DNA from 2 places in the Mesorhizobium sp. M1342 genome. Region 2 is predicted to be linked to the other one. Evidence: riboswitches for the same ligand, from Rfam matches in the RefSeq annotation. Region 2 holds a riboswitch; the other holds the start of a gene.
What was found. A riboswitch is a leader RNA that binds a small molecule or an ion and turns the genes downstream of it on or off. The one in region 2 is predicted to bind S-adenosylmethionine.
Positions count from the first base shown of each region.

Region 1: it holds a riboswitch for S-adenosylmethionine, as region 2 does, so the genes downstream of both, metX (homoserine O-acetyltransferase MetX) here and NKH06_RS26410 (O-succinylhomoserine sulfhydrylase) in region 2, are expected to answer to the same signal.

Region 1 is NZ_JAMYLI010000009.1:173,007-180,700, forward strand. It holds gene NKH06_RS11705 (DUF2125 domain-containing protein) at 1-958, shown strand, start outside; gene NKH06_RS11710 (sugar kinase) at 966-1,889, shown strand; gene NKH06_RS11715 (prephenate/arogenate dehydrogenase family protein) at 1,897-2,832, opposite strand; gene hisC (histidinol-phosphate transaminase) at 2,839-3,948, opposite strand; SAM riboswitch at 4,085-4,162, shown strand; gene metX (homoserine O-acetyltransferase MetX) at 4,277-5,446, shown strand; gene metW (methionine biosynthesis protein MetW) at 5,505-6,119, shown strand; gene NKH06_RS11735 (Stf0 family sulfotransferase) at 6,068-6,922, shown strand; gene NKH06_RS11740 (glycosyltransferase family 2 protein) at 7,086-7,694, shown strand, end outside.
Region 2 is NZ_JAMYLI010000031.1:7,706-15,399, forward strand. It holds gene NKH06_RS26390 (Hsp33 family molecular chaperone) at 1-1,017, shown strand, start outside; gene apaG (Co2+/Mg2+ efflux facilitator ApaG/CorD) at 1,066-1,458, opposite strand; gene NKH06_RS26400 (hypothetical protein) at 1,484-1,687, shown strand; gene NKH06_RS26405 (ceramide glucosyltransferase) at 1,809-2,960, shown strand; gene NKH06_RS26410 (O-succinylhomoserine sulfhydrylase) at 2,966-4,153, opposite strand; SAM riboswitch at 4,211-4,288, opposite strand; gene NKH06_RS26415 (2'-deoxycytidine 5'-triphosphate deaminase) at 4,427-5,521, shown strand; gene NKH06_RS26420 (hypothetical protein) at 5,594-5,980, shown strand; gene NKH06_RS26425 (ABC transporter substrate-binding protein) at 6,080-6,853, shown strand; gene araD1 (AraD1 family protein) at 7,059-7,694, opposite strand, start outside.

The sequences.
Region 1 (7,694 bases), on a different contig from region 2:
TGTGGTCTGGCTTGCAGCATTCATCGTCGTGCTGTTCGCCCTCTACAGCGGCGGCTGGTTCTATCTGGCTGACCGCGTCAGGAGCGAAGCCGACAAGGCGGTTGCCACGCTCAACAAGAATGGCGTCGAGGCCGGCTGCGGCAATCTCCAGGTCAGCGGCTATCCCTTGAGCTTTACCGTCTCCTGCGACAACCTCGCCTATGAGGACGATGCCAAGAACATTGCGGCTTCAGCCGGCAGTTTCAACGCAGCCGCCCAGATCATCCAGCCTCTGTCGCCGGTTGCCAATCTGCGCGGCCCGCTCAGGACCTCCGTTCCGGACATGGTGCCGCTGTGGATAGACTGGGACAATCTGCAGGCCAATTTCAAATTGTGGTGGCCGCTGCCGCAGCGGATTTCGCTGGAGGCAGAGGGCCTTTCCGGCCAGACCGACCCGGCCGACGACACCGATCCGGTGCAACTGTTCAGCGCCGGCAAGGCATCGGGTCAGTTGCAGCCCAACGGTGAGGATATCGACTATCTCGGCAGTTTCGGCGATCTCGAGATCGACCCCGACGCAATTGGCGGGCGCGTGCTTCCGGCGCTCGATGCCAGTGGCGACGTCACGCTGAAGAACGGTGTCGCGTTGATCGGCACGCAGGTGAAGAGCCTTCGTGGCCAGGCGATCGAAATCCGCAACCTCGACCTGTCGTCGGGGACGGCGCGCATCACCGTTTCGGGACCGCTCTCGGTCGATGCCGAGGGCCTGATCAACGCCGATCTGATGATCAGGCTGAAGGACCCGAAGGCGGTGGCGGCCATTCTCGGCGCCGCCATACCCGAGCAGAAAAGCCAGATCGAGCAGGGCTTTGCTGCCCTGGCGGTGCTCGGCAACGAACCGTCGATGCCGCTGAAGGTGGTCAGGGGCAAGGCCTCGCTCGGCTTCATTCCGCTGGGCAAGATCAAGCCGGTGGAATAGCGCTGCGATGGCAAGACCCGTGAAGCTGCTGAGCGTTGGCGCTTTGACGCTGGACACCATCCTGCGCGTCGAGACGCTGCCCGTGCATCAAGGCAAGTTCATTGCCTCCGACGGCGTCCAGATCGCCTCGGGCATGGCCACGAGTGCTGCCTGCGCCGCGCATCGCCTGGGGGCCGAGGTATCGCTGTGGGCGAGCGCGGGTGACGATGCCGTCGCCGACCAGCTCATCGCCGGCATCAAGGCCGAAGGCGTCGATTGCACCTTTGTGCGCCGCGTCAGAGGCGCCCGCTCGGCGCTGGCCTCGATCCTGGTCGACGCGTATGGCGAGCGCATCATCGTGCCGTTCTATGACGGGCTTGCCCAGGCCGATCCCGAAGCCTTGCCGGTCGCCGACCTCACGGCATTCGACGCCGTACTGGTCGATGTCCGCTGGCCAGGTGCGGCAGCCCTTGCCCTGAGAGCGGCGCGCGCCCTCGGCCGGCCGGCAATCCTCGATGCCGATACCGCACCGTTGCAGATCCTGGAACAGCTGTTGCCGCTCGCCACGCACATCGTCGCTTCGGAAACGGCGGCGCGCATTGTCTGCGGCCAGGCGCTCGATCCGGAAACGGCTTGCGCCGATCTCGCCAGCCGCACCGACGCTTTTGTCGCAGTGACAGGCGGCGCGGCGGGCAGTTGGTGGCACGACCGTCGCGCAGGCTGCGTGCGCCATGTCGCGGCACCGAAGATCAAGGCGATCGACACATTGGCCGCCGGCGATGTCTTTCACGGCGCCTTCGCCGTCGGGCTGGCGGAAGCCATGCCGGTCGAGCAGGCTTTGCGCTTTGCCAGTGCGGCCGCCGCGCTCAAATGCCTGCGCTTCGGCGGCAGGCTTGGTGCGCCGAACCGGGCCGAGACGCTGGCCATGGTTGCGCAGACCTGGCCAGCCTGAAACTGACTTAGCCCTTCGCGGGATGCTCGACGGCCTGGCGACCGAAATCGGGCACGTCGATGTCCTGGCCGGCCTCGATGATCGAGCGGCGCACAGCGCGGGTGCGGGTGAACAGGTCGAAGAGTTTTTCGCCGTCCCCCCAGCGGATCGCGCGTTGCAGGGACGCCAGATCTTCCGAGAACCGCGCCAGCATTTCGAGGATAGCGTCCTTGTTGTGCAGGCACACATCCCGCCACATGGTCGGATCGGAAGCGGCAAGACGCGTGAAGTCGCGGAAGCCGGAAGCCGAATATTTGATCACTTCGGACTTGGTCACCGACTGCAGATCGTCGGCGGTGCCGACGATGTTGTAGGCGATGATGTGCGGCAGGTGCGAGACGATGGCCAGCGTCATGTCGTGATGCTGCGGGTCCATGGTATCGATGTTGGCGCCGCAGCGGCGCCAGAACTCCGACAGCCGCTCCAGCGCGTCCGCGTCGGTATCGGGCAGCGGCGTGAAGATGCACCAGCGATTGTCGAACAGGTCGGCGAAGCCGGCGTCGGGGCCGGATTTTTCCGTGCCCGCCAGCGGGTGGCCGGGAATGAAATGGACGCCTTCAGGGACATAAGGCTGCATCTGCGCGATGACAGACGCCTTGGTCGAGCCGACATCGGTGAGGATCGCGCCCTTCTTCAGCGCCGGCGCGATTTCCTCGGCCACCGCGCCGGATGAGCCGACCGGCACCGAAATGACGACTAGGTCGGCATCGCGGACCGCCTCTTTCGCATCGGTGGTATAGCTATCGCCGAGCCCGAGTTCCTCGGCTCGCGCCAGCGTCGCCGCACTGCGCGTTGATATGGCCACGTGACGGGCCAGCCCCTCGCGGCGGATGACGCGGGCCAGCGACGAGCCGATCAGGCCGATGCCGACCAGCGCGATCTTTTCAAACATCGGTGATGTCATGGCGTTCTAGCTTTTCAGAAATGTCGTGAGAGCGGCGACAACGCCGCGATTGGCTTCTTCGGTGCCGACGGTCATGCGCAACGCGTTGGGAAAGCCATAGCCCGAAACGCGCCGCAATATATAGCCGCGCGCCGTCAGATAGTCGTCCGCCGCCGCCGCCGAATGCTTCTGATCGTCAGGAAAATGAACGAGGACGAAATTGCCGACGCTCGGCGTTACCCGCAGCCCGAGCTTTGTGAATTCCTCGCTCAGCCAGGCCAGCCAGGTCTCGTTGTGCGCCACGCTGCGCTCGACATGGGCGCGGTCGCGGATGGCTGCGATACCGGCCTCGATCGCCGTCGCATTGACGTTGAAGGGACCCCGCACGCGGTTGATGGCGTCGACGATATGCATCGGCGCATACATCCAGCCGATCCGCGCTCCGCCGAGGCCGATCTTGGAGAAGGTACGGGTCATCACCACGTTCTGGGCAGCACCGACCAGCTCGATGCCGGCCTCATAGTCGTTGCGGCGGACATATTCGGCATAGGCCGCGTCTAGCACCAGAAGCACGTGCCTGGGCAGGCCGCCATGCAGGCGGCGCACCTCCTGGAAAGGCACATAGGTGCCGGTCGGATTGTTGGGATTGGCCAGGAACACGATCTTGGTGCGCGGCGTGACGGCTGCGAGGATGGCGTCGATATCGGCGCGCTCGTCTCTTTCCTTGATCGTCACCGGAACGGCACCTGCCGACTGGATGTAGATCTTGTAGACCATGAAGGCGTGTTCGGTGATGACAGCCTCGTCGCCGGGCGCCAGATAAGTCTGCGCCAGCAGGCCGAGGATCTCGTCGGAGCCGTTGGAGCAAATGATGTTCTGCGGGTTGAGACCATGCACCTCGGCGATCGCTTCGCGCAGCCGCCTGGCGGTGCCATCTGGATAGACGTCGAGCTTTCCGGCAATCTCGCGCGCGGCTTCGATCGCTTTCGGCGAGGGCCCTAGCGGATTCTCGTTCGAGGACAGCTTGTGAACCTTGGCGACGCCCGCGGGCGCCGTGCTCTTGCCCGGCACATAGGCGTCTATGTCCATGATGCCCGCGCGCGGGGTTGGACGTGCCTGGTCCGGTGTCTGGCTCATGTCGCAAAATCCGTCGAGAACGCTTCCTGAGGGAAGCCGCAGCGGAAATACAAGCCGTGGCCTGCAATGTCGAGAGGCGACAGCCACCGCCCAAGGCTGGTCGTTGACGCCGGCGCGCCACAGCCCTAGAAGGGGTGCGAACTTCCGTGGTGATTTGGCCGGTCGGCTTGCAGCCACGTTAAACAACTTGCTAAAGGGCCGTTTGCATCCTGTAACCGGCTTTGCGACCGCAATGCCGGTTTTTTGTTGTCCGCGCCGGCCGGACACCCGGATCGGCATCGACTTTCGACAAGCGCGATGCGTGGGCTCAAAGTGTGAGATGGATGTCATGGCCGTTCTGCGTGCCCGCAAAACCAACAACGAGGTCGACCAACCGTCGAGCCCGGTTTTGCGTTTTGGATCCGACAAGCCGCTCAAGCTGGACGCCGGCACGCTGCTGTCACCGTTCCAGATCGCCTACCAGACCTACGGCACGCTGAACGATGCCCGCTCCAACGCCATCCTCGTCTGCCATGCACTGACCGGAGACCAGCACGTCGCCAGCACCAATCCGGTGACCGGCAAGCCTGGCTGGTGGGAAGTGCTGATCGGCCCCGGCAAGATCATCGACACCAATCGCTTCTTCGTCATCTGCTCCAACGTCATCGGCGGTTGCCTTGGGTCCACCGGTCCGGCCTCGACCAATCCCGCCACCGGCAAGCCCTATGGGCTCGACCTGCCCATCATCACCATTCGCGACATGGTGCGGGCGCAGCAGATGCTGATCGACCATTTCGGCATCGAAAAGCTGTTCTGCGTGCTCGGCGGCTCTATGGGCGGCATGCAGGTGCTGGAATGGGCATCGAGCTATCCGGAGCGGGTCTTCTCGGCGCTGCCGATCGCCACCGGCGCGCGCCATTCCTCGCAGAACATCGCCTTTCATGAGGTTGGCCGCCAGGCTGTCATGGCCGATCCGGACTGGCATGGCGGCAAATATTTCGAGCACGGCAAACGCCCGGAAAAAGGCCTGGCGGTGGCGCGCATGGCCGCCCACATCACTTACCTGTCGGAAGCCGCCCTGCACCGCAAGTTCGGCCGCAATCTGCAGGATCGCGAGGCGCTGACCTTCGGCTTCGACGCCGACTTCCAGATCGAAAGCTATCTGCGCCACCAGGGCATGACCTTCGTCGATCGCTTCGACGCCAATTCCTACCTCTACATGACGCGGTCGATGGACTATTTCGACCTTGCCGCCGACCATGGCGGCCGGTTGGCCGATGCCTTCGCCGGAACGAAAACCCGCTTCTGCCTGGTGTCTTTCACCTCGGACTGGCTGTTTCCGACCGAGGAGAGCCGCTCGATCGTGCATGCGCTCAACGCCGCCGGCGCATCGGTATCCTTCGTCGAGATCGAAACCGACCGCGGCCACGACGCATTCCTGCTCGACGAGCCGGAACTGTTTGCCGCCATAAACGGCTTCATCGGCTCGGCGGCCCGGGCGAGAGGGCTCAGCGCATGACCCCGAAAAATTGCAGGCTTTTCGGATCGGGATCGTGCGCCAGGCAGGGGGCGAAGCCATGAGCGTCAACCGCGACCAGCGCGTCGACCTCGAGGTCGTCGCCAACCTCATCCCGCCACAGTCGCGCGTGCTCGATGTCGGCTCGGGCGACGGCTCGCTGCTCGAATTGCTGCAGGACACCAAGCAGGTCGACGGCCGTGGGCTCGAGCTGTCGCAGCGCGGCGTCAACGAATGCGTGGCGCGCGGCCTCTCGGTCATCCAGGGCGATGCCGACAAGGATCTCGAATTCTATCCCGACAAGGGCTTTGACTTCGTCGTCCTGTCACAGACGCTGCAGGCCACCCGCAACCCGAAGCTGGTGCTCGACGAACTGCTCAGGATCGGCAACCGCGCCATCGTCTCCTTCCCCAATTTCGGCCATTGGCGGGTGCGCCTGTCGCTGTTCGTCAACGGCCGCATGCCGGTGACCAAGGACCTGCCCTATTCCTGGTACGACACGCCCAACATCCACTTCTGCACCATCCGCGATTTCGTCAATCTGTGCGACGAACTCGGCGCGACAGTCGAGAAGGCAACCGCCCTCGACGCTGCCGGGCAGAAGATCGGCCTGTCGATGCCGTGGTGGTTCTGGAACTTCTTCGGCCAGCAGGCAGTGTTCTTGCTGAAACGGTAATATTGATCGCCATGTATCTCTTTCGTAGGCGCCCTCTGCCAGTTGAAATCCCACCGGACATGCGGGCTGGGTTGAAAGCCGGAATTCTCATCTGCACCTCACCGCGCAGCGGCAGCAACCACCTAGCCGGATTGATGGCAGCCACCGGGCTTGGCAACCCACTCGAGTGGTTCGGGGGCCGCCGTGTTCTAGAAATGCCGAACTATCCCCGCGACCCCCGTGCCCAGGTTTTGCGTGCACTGAAGGACGGGCGGTCTCCCTCCGGGATTTACGCGGTCAAACTGTTTGCCAGCCAGTTTTCACAGGTTGCCAAAACCGTGGATCTCCCCGCAAGCCTTCCAAAGCTGCGCTATATGCGGTTGACGCGTGGGGACCTCGTTGGTCAAGCAGTTTCGTGGACCCGCGCTCGTCAGAGTGGTCGGTTCCGCTCTACCGAGGCCGATCAGAAGAGACCATGCTACGACGGCAAAGCAATCGCGGACTCGCTTGAAAAAATCATCCTGGAAAATCTGGCCTGGGATGTCTGGTTTGCAAAAAACGGATTGTCCTTCCTATCACTGACATACGAAGAACTCCTTGAACATCCACGGACCTGCCTTGAAAGGGCTGCATCTCTGGTCGACGCCAAGCTTGTCTTGAAACCCGGGTCTGATCTCGATTCGGGCCTCGATATTCAACGAGACACCATCAATGAGGAGTGGAGAGAGCGGTTCTTGGCGGAATATTCTGACACGTCGAACTTCCATGCCAACAATTGCCGTCGCGGTTTTCTTAAAAAGAGGAGCTCAAGGTTCTCGATCTGATCGAACGGCATTGTACGAGAACACGAAGCATCCAGGGGCGCCAGAGATGCGATGTTATTGATCAAAGCGCATCGCCGTCCATGGCGATCACGAGCACAAATTCTTATTGCACGCTGGTTTGACAGCCCGCCGAGAGCGTTATAGCCACATCGGCACTAATAACTTGATCGGTTCAGATATGGCTCAAGAGCGTCCAACGTATTCACTCGTCGTCGAAATGGAGAATGCAAAATCGATCGACTGGGACGAGATCGGCGTTGGGATGAAGGCCTTGGCTCGGGAAATCACATCGGTTTCAGCAACCGGTTTAGTGCGACCAAGGATCGTTATTTCTCACGGGGGAGCAGAGTCGGACGAGGATGCGTTGCGTCGTGAGATTTCGAATGAGGCCCCGCAGCTCGGTCAGGTTGCCGAACTCGTCTTCACGGCTTTCCCTGGCGGCCGATATTACGACCTGAAGAACAACGGCATGCTGGCATCGGACGGAGATATCGTCATCTTTATGGATTCCGACGTGGTCGCGGAACCAGGATGGCTACCAGGACTGCTTGAGCCCTTTGAAAACTCTGAAGTTATCTGCGCAAACGGATATACATACCTCTCATACGACGATTTCTTTTCAAGAACGTTTGCGTTGATCTGGTTTTTCCCGATGGCCCGTGGAGACGGGCGATTTGCCTCGAAGCGAGCGATCAACGCTAACAATGTAGCGTTTCGACGCGAGTGGATCGTCAGCCATCCTTTTCCAAAACATAACGGCTTCAAGGTTTCC
Region 2 (7,694 bases):
AGCTTTGTCATGTTGGAAACCTATCAAGTGACTGAACATCACCCCAAACTCGGCGAATTTGGCTATGCCGGCGACGATCACGTCGTGCCGTTCGAGGTCGGCCCGCTCGATGTGCGGGGCCGCACGGTCCAACTCGGGCCGATGCTGGACGCCATCCTCGGCCGCCACGATTATCCCGAGCCGGTCGCCCGCCTGCTGGCGGAGGCCTGTGTGCTGACCGTGCTGCTCGGCACTTCGCTGAAGTTCGAGGGCAAGTTCATCCTGCAGACCCGCACCGACGGGCCTGTCGACATGCTGGTCGCCGATTTTTCCACGCCCTCGGCATTGCGCGCCTATGCGCGTTTCGATGCCGACCGGCTGGAAGCGCTGGTCGCGGCCGGCGAAACCTCCCAGCAGACGCTGCTCGGCAGCGGCGTGCTGGCGCTGACCATCGACCAGGGCGCTCACACGCAGCGCTATCAGGGCATCGTCCAGCTCGACGGCGAGACGCTGGAGGATGCTGCGCGCACCTATTTTCGTCAGTCGGAGCAGATCCCGACGGATCTCAGGCTGTCGGTGGCCAAGCTTTTGACGCCCGGTCCCGGCGGCGCCCGCGAGCAGTGGCGCGCCGGTGGTATCCTGGCGCAGTTCCTGCCGCAGTCGCCCGAGCGCATGCGCGTCCCGGACCTGCCGGGTGGCGATGGCGATCCGCGCGAGGAGATCCACGATCCGGCCGACAATTCCTGGCAGGAGTTGCTGGCGCTGCTCGGTACGATCGAGCCGACCGAACTGATCGACCCGACGATCGGCGCCGAGCGGCTGCTCTACAGGCTGTTCCACGAGCATGGCGTGCGCGTCTTCGGCGGCGTTCCGGTCGCCGACCAGTGCTCGTGCTCCAAGGACAAGATCCGCGGCATCCTCGAGGGTTTTTCCGCCCAGGAGATCAAGGACAGCACCGAAGACGGCGGCATCCACGTCGCCTGCGAATTCTGCTCGAAGCAATATGATTTCGATCCGGCGGAATTTGCGGCCCAGTAGAGAAAAAAACCACGCCTCACCGGCCGCTCCGCGGCCGGTGAGGCGAAATCAATTCACCGTCCGCCGCGTCCCCGGCAGATCCAGCGAAAACGCCGGAATGGCGATGTCGAACGTCTCGCCCCGCTTGTTGCGCATCGTGTAGTGCCCGACCATGATGCCGGATGGTGTCGAGAGCGGGCAACCGGACGTGTACTGGTAGCTGTCGCCGGGATTGAGTTCGGGCTGGTCGCCGACCACGCCGGGGCCACGCACTTCCTCGACCCGGCCGGTGCCGTCGGTGATGTGCCAATAGCGCGACAGAAGCTGCACGAAATCGTCCGACTGATTGTCGATCGTTATCTGATAGCCCCAGACATAGCGGTTCTCCGAGGGATCCGAACGGTCCTCCAGATAGAACGGCCTGACCTGCACTTCGATGTTGCGCGTGACGGCGCTATACATAAGCGGCTCCAAAACAATCTAGAGCATGATCCTGAAAAGTGGGAACCGGTTTTCAGAAAAGATCATGCTCAAAGAAACAGAGATAGAGCCCCATCCCGGTTCAATCGGGATGGAACAGGCTCTAGGTCGAACTTTCGGCGCTCCACGCGGGCTGGTCAACGGTGCGCGTCCTGTCATTGCGGACGGAACCGCAGGTGGCGGCAAAGAATGTCATTTAAGTGACACATGACAATGATGGTGTGCGCCGACCAGTGCCGCGCGACTCGGGCGCTCTGTCGAATTGTTGAATCGGTCGTCATGCCAGCCAGATTGTTCTGGCGGACCGGTTTTCCTGGAGTGACCGGATCTCGATGGAACTCACTCTCATAGCCGCCACGCTTTCAACTGCCCTCATTCTCTCAAATCTCGCCAGCATCGTGCTCGCCGCTTCGCGTCTGAAACGGCGCCGCGCCATTGCCGCGCCGGCCGGCAAGCCACGGCCGGTGTCGATCGTCGTGCCGTCGCGCGGCGTCGAGCCGTTCACGCAGGAGACGCTGGAGCGCGCCTTCTCGCTCGACTGGCCGTGCTACGAGTTGATTTTCTGCGTCGCCCATGCCGACGATCCGGTGGTCAAATTGATAAACAGGACGATCGTCCGGTTTTCGAAAGTGCCGGCCCGGCTGCTTGTCGGCGACGACCGCATCAGCGCCAATCCGAAACTCAATAATTGCGTCAAGGGCTGGGAGGCGGCGCGGCACGACTGGGTCGTCCTGGCCGATTCCAACGTGCTGATGCCGAGGGACTACGTCCAGCATCTGATGGCTGCCTGGCGGCCCGGCACCGGCCTTGTCTGCTCGACGCCGATTGGCTCGCGGCCGGCCGGCTTCTGGGCCGAGGTCGAATGCGCTTTCCTCAACACGCTGCAGGCGCGCTGGCAATATGCCGGCGAGGCGCTCGGCCTGGGCTTTGCCCAGGGCAAGAGCATGCTCTGGAACAAGCCGATGCTCGACGCCAATGGCGGCATCCGCGCGCTGGCCGCCGAGATCGCGGAGGATGCCGCCGCGACCAAGCTGGTGAACAGTCTCGGCCTGCGCGTCAATCTCGTCGCCGCCCCCTTCGAGCAGCCGCTTGGCCGGCGCTCTTTTGACGAGATCTGGTCGCGTCAGGCCCGTTGGGCGCGCCTGCGCCGCGTCACTTTCCCTCTGTTCTTCGCACCCGAAATCCTGACCGGCGCCGTGGTGCCGCTGGTGCTTGCGCTGATTGCCGCGGCCAGTGCCGGCTTCAGCCTCTGGGCAACCGCCCTTGCAGTGCTGGTAGCCTTCTACCTTCCCGAGTGCGCGCTGGCCTGGTCCAAGGGCTGGTACCTGTCGCCACGCATGGTCACGGCGATCATGGCGCGCGACCTGATCCTTCCGGCGATGTGGGGGCGCGGCTGGCTCGGCGGCGCCGTCGACTGGCGCGGCAATGCGATGACCATCGGCACCAAGACGGCCGAGCTGGAGGAGACGCCGTCCGGCGCCTGAAGGCCCTACCTGGCCTTCAGCGCCTGCGCGATGTCCTCAAGCAGATCGTCGGTGTCTTCCAGCCCGACCGACAGCCGGAGCGTGCCCGGCCCGATGCCGAGCTCGGCGCGCGCCTCGTCGCTCAGATTCTTGTGCGTCGTCGTCGCCGGGTGGGTGATCAGGCTCTTGGCGTCACCGAGATTGTTGGAGATCAAGACGATGTCGAGCGCGTTCTGCAAGGCAAAGGCCGCCTGCTTGCCGCCCTTGACGTCGAGGCAGATCAGCGTCGAGCCGCCCGCCATCTGCTTCTTGACGATATCAGCCTGCGGGTGGTCGGCGCGGCCGGGATAGATGACGCGGGCGATCTCCGGCCGCTCGGCCAGGAAATCCGCGATCCGGCCGGCACTTTCCGTCTGCTGGCGCACGCGCAGCGGCAGCGTTTCCAGGCCTTTCAGCAGCGTCCAGGCGTTGAAGGGTGACAGGCTTGGGCCGGTATGGCGGAAATAGTCGTGCAGGTTCTCGTCGATCCACTTCTTGTCCGACAGGATCACCCCGCCGAGACAGCGCCCCTGGCCGTCTATGTGCTTGGTCGCCGAATAGACGACGATATGGGCACCGAGCTGCAAGGGCTTCTGCTGCAGGGGCGTGGCGAAGACATTGTCGACGATCAGCCTGGCGCCGATCGAATTGGCAAGCGAAGCGACAGCGGCGATATCGACCACTTCCAGCGTCGGATTGGTCGGGCTTTCCAGGAAGAACAGCTTGGTGTTCGGCTTGATCGCCTTTTCCCAATTGGCGATGTCGGTGCCGTCGACCAGCGTCGCCTCGATGCCGTATCTCGGCGCCAGCGTCTCGACCACCCAGCGGCAGGAGCCGAACAGCGCACGCGCCGCCACGATATGGTCGCCGGCCTTGGCGCTGCACAGAAGGGCGGCCGTCACCGCAGCCATGCCGGACGCGGTGGCACGGGCGTCTTCGGCGCCTTCGAGCGCGCACATGCGTTTTTCGAACATGTCGACGGTCGGATTAGCGTAGCGCGAATAGATGAAGCCCGGTTCCTCACCCTTGAAACGGGCCTCGGCGGCCTGCGCCGTTTCGTAGACATAGCCCTGGGTGAGGTAGATCGCTTCCGACGTTTCGCCGAAACCGGAACGCAGTGTTCCGCTGTGCACGAGTGCCGTCTGAGGCTTCCAGTTGTGCTTCTTGGTGCTCATCGCTCTTCTTCCAGACACAAAAAAACCGGCCGCGAAAGTCGCAACCGGTCCATACGGCCTTGCGGCCCGACGGTCCTTTAGCGACTTGTTTAACGTGGCTGCAAGCCGACCGGCCAAATCACCACGGGATAACGACCCTTTAGACCCGCACCGCGCTTGCGTCAATTGCCGGCTTCATTAAGAGGTTTGTACCAAGCAGGTTCCGCAAAAGTGTTCCACGGTTTTGCGACAAGAACCTGCGACAAGAAAAACGTCTGACCTAGGAGTGGAGCCTTGCGGCAGACAGGCATTCTTCCCGATCAGGACATTTCAGCGCTGTTCCAGTCCGGCGCGCTGAAGTCGGCGCGTGCGCTCGACGCCGACCAGATCCAGCCGGCCAGCCTCGATCTCAGGCTCGGCGACAAGGCCTGGCGGGTGCGCGCCTCCTTTCTGCCCGGCCCCAACCACAAGGTTTCGGAAAAGCTCGACCGGCTGCAACTGCACGAGATCAATCTTGCCGAGGGCGCGGTGCTGGAGACCGGCTGCGTCTACATCGTGCCCTTGCTTGAAAGCCTGGCGCTGCCGGCGGACATTTCGGCCTCGGCCAATCCGAAGAGTTCGACCGGACGGCTCGACATCTTCACCCGCGTCATGACCGATCGCGGCCACGAGTTCGACAAGATCGCCGCCGGCTATCATGGCCCGCTCTTTCTGGAAGTCAGCCCGCGCACCTTCCCGATCGTGGTCCGCACCGGCTCACGCCTGTCGCAGATCCGTTTCCGCACCGGCAATGCGTTGCTCTCCGAAGCCGAGTTGCACGACCTGCATCGCACCGAGATGCTGGTCGCCACCGAGCCGCCGAACATTTCCGGCGGCGGGATCGCGCTGTCGATCGACCTCAACGGCGATCAGAACGGCCTGGTCGGCTATCGCGGCAAGCATCACACCGGCCTCGTCGATGTCGACAAGCGCGCGGCCCAGGAGGTCGTCGACTTCTGGGAGCCGATCCACAAGAGCGGCGCCGGCGAACTGGTGCTCGATCCCGATGAATTCTACATCCTCGTCAGCCAGGAAGCGGTGCACGTGCCGCCGCTCTACGCCGCCGAGATGACGCCCTTCGATCCGCTGGTAGGCGAATTCCGCGTCCACTATGCCGGCTTCTTCGATCCGGGCTTCGGCCATTCGGCGTCCGGCGGCACCGGCAGCCGGGCGGTGCTGGAAGTGCGCAGCCATGAAGTGCCGTTCATCCTTGACCACGGCCAGATCGTCGGCCGGCTGGTCTACGAACATATGCTGAAGCGGCCGCAGGCGCTCTACGGCACCGATCTCGGCTCCAACTACCAGGCGCAGGGCCTGAAGCTGTCCAAGCATTTCCGCGCCGCGCGCTGAATACTTGATCAGGCGGAGCTCTTGTGAAAACTCGGCCAGGAGATGGTTCGTACTGGAAGAGCGGTGAGTTCAATGAACGACCCCTATGACGACATCTTATCGCTAACCGACAGCAAACCGATTTGGTGGGATGTCCATGACGTGCCGCGCTTTGCTCCGTTTCGTCCAGGCATGGGCGCGTATGGTAGGCCAACGGAATGCCTCCTTGTATTGGCTCGGGCGCGCGGTGGTCCTGAATATCTGCAGTTGATATGCGGGCACACCGCCCAGTTTGAGAGAGCCGATCATCTGACCCGGTCGAAGACTTTGGCAATGGGCGAGCCTCCAGCAGGTTTGCATGCCGAGAACGGCGACCTGAGTGTTGAGCCAGTCAAAGTGCTGGAGTATTGGCGGCGTGATCCAAATCCATTTGCCAAGTGGCAAAGGCTACCTGAATTTGAAATCGACCTAATCGATTGATGGCCTTCGGTCCCGACCAGACTCAGCTTGCCTGACTCTGCCCCGCCATGCTTGGTTACGCTGACCTTGAAACGAAACACTGCAAGGGGAACCAAGAAAATGCAGATTTCAAAATGGATCGTATCGGCAGCAGGCGCTGCCATGCTGGTGATGGCTGCCGGCTCTTTGTCGGCGCAGGCGGCGGAGAAAATCAAGATCGGCACCGAGGGCGCCTATCCGCCGTTCAACACCATTACGGCCGACGGCAAGGTGGAGGGCTTCGACATCGACATCGCCAATGCGCTGTGCGCGCAGATGAAGGTCGAATGCGAAATCGTCACCCAGGATTGGGACGGCATCATTCCCGCTTTGCAGGCCAAGAAGTTCGACGCCATCATCGCCTCGATGAGCATCACCGAGGAGCGCAAGAAACAGGTCGCCTTCACCAACAAATACTATACGACACCGCTCGCTCTGGTGGCGCCTAAGGACAGCGATCTCACCTCGACCGAACCGGCGGCCCTTGCCGGCAAGACGGTGGGCGCCCAGGCTTCGACCACGCAGGCCGACTATGCCCAGAATGAATATGGCAAGGCGGGCGCTGAGGCAAAGCTCTACCCGACCCAGGAAGAGGCGATCACCGATCTGCAGAATGGCCGCCTCGATGCGGTCATTTCGGACAAGTTCGTGCTGGTGGACTGGATGAAGAAGGCGAGCGAAGGCTGCTGCAAGATGATTGGAGACGTCAAGGGTACGGAGACGCAAGCCGGCATTGCCGTGCGCCTGGAAGACACGGCCCTGCGCGACAAGCTCAACGCCGCAATCGACGCCATCGTCGCCGACGGCACCTACAAGAAGATCCAGGCCAAATATTTCGACTTCGATATTTATTGAGACGTCGAAGCCGCCAATCTCCCCCCTCGTGGGGGAGATGCCCGGCAGGGCAGAAGGGGGGCGCGAGGGATCGCGACCTCTCTGCACCAGCAGACTGGTTCGAAAGAAAAACTAAGTAGGATGGAGACGTTGGCGGGACAGCGCCCCCCTCTGGCCTGCCGGCCATCTCCCCCACGAGGGGGGAGATCACGCTGTCATCGACGCCTCACAGCGCCTTCACAGCCACCTTCACCGGCTGCTCGATCTCCAGCGGGTTGCGCAGCGGCAGGCCGAAATCCCCGGCCTCGATCTCGAACACATCGCCGGCCTCGGTCTTGATGCCGTCGGCGAAGGACAGCGTCGCCGTACCGAACATATGCACATGCACGTCGCCCGGCTGGCGGAAGGCCGCGTATTTGAAATGGTGATGCTCGAGATTGGCGATGGTGTGCGACATGTTCGCTTCACCGGACAGGAACGGCTTTTCCCACAGCACCTCGCTGTCGCGCACGATGCGCGAGGTGCCGCGGATATCGGGCGGCAGGTCGCCGATCAGGATTTCCGGACCGAACGAGGCGTTGCGCAGCTTGGAATGGGCGAGGAACAGATAGTTCACGCGCTCGGTGACGTGGTCGGAAAACTCATTCGACAGCGTGAAGCCGACGCGGAAAGGTGCGCCGTCATCGCCGATGACATAGATGCCGGCCACCTCGGGCTCTTCGCCGGCGTCCTTGGCAAAGGCCGGTGACAGGAGTGCGGCGCCTGGCGCCACCGCCATCGTGCCATTGCCCTTGTAGAACCATTCCGGCTGCACGCCGATCTGGCCTTTCGCCGGCTTGCCGCCCTCCAGCCCCATGCGGAA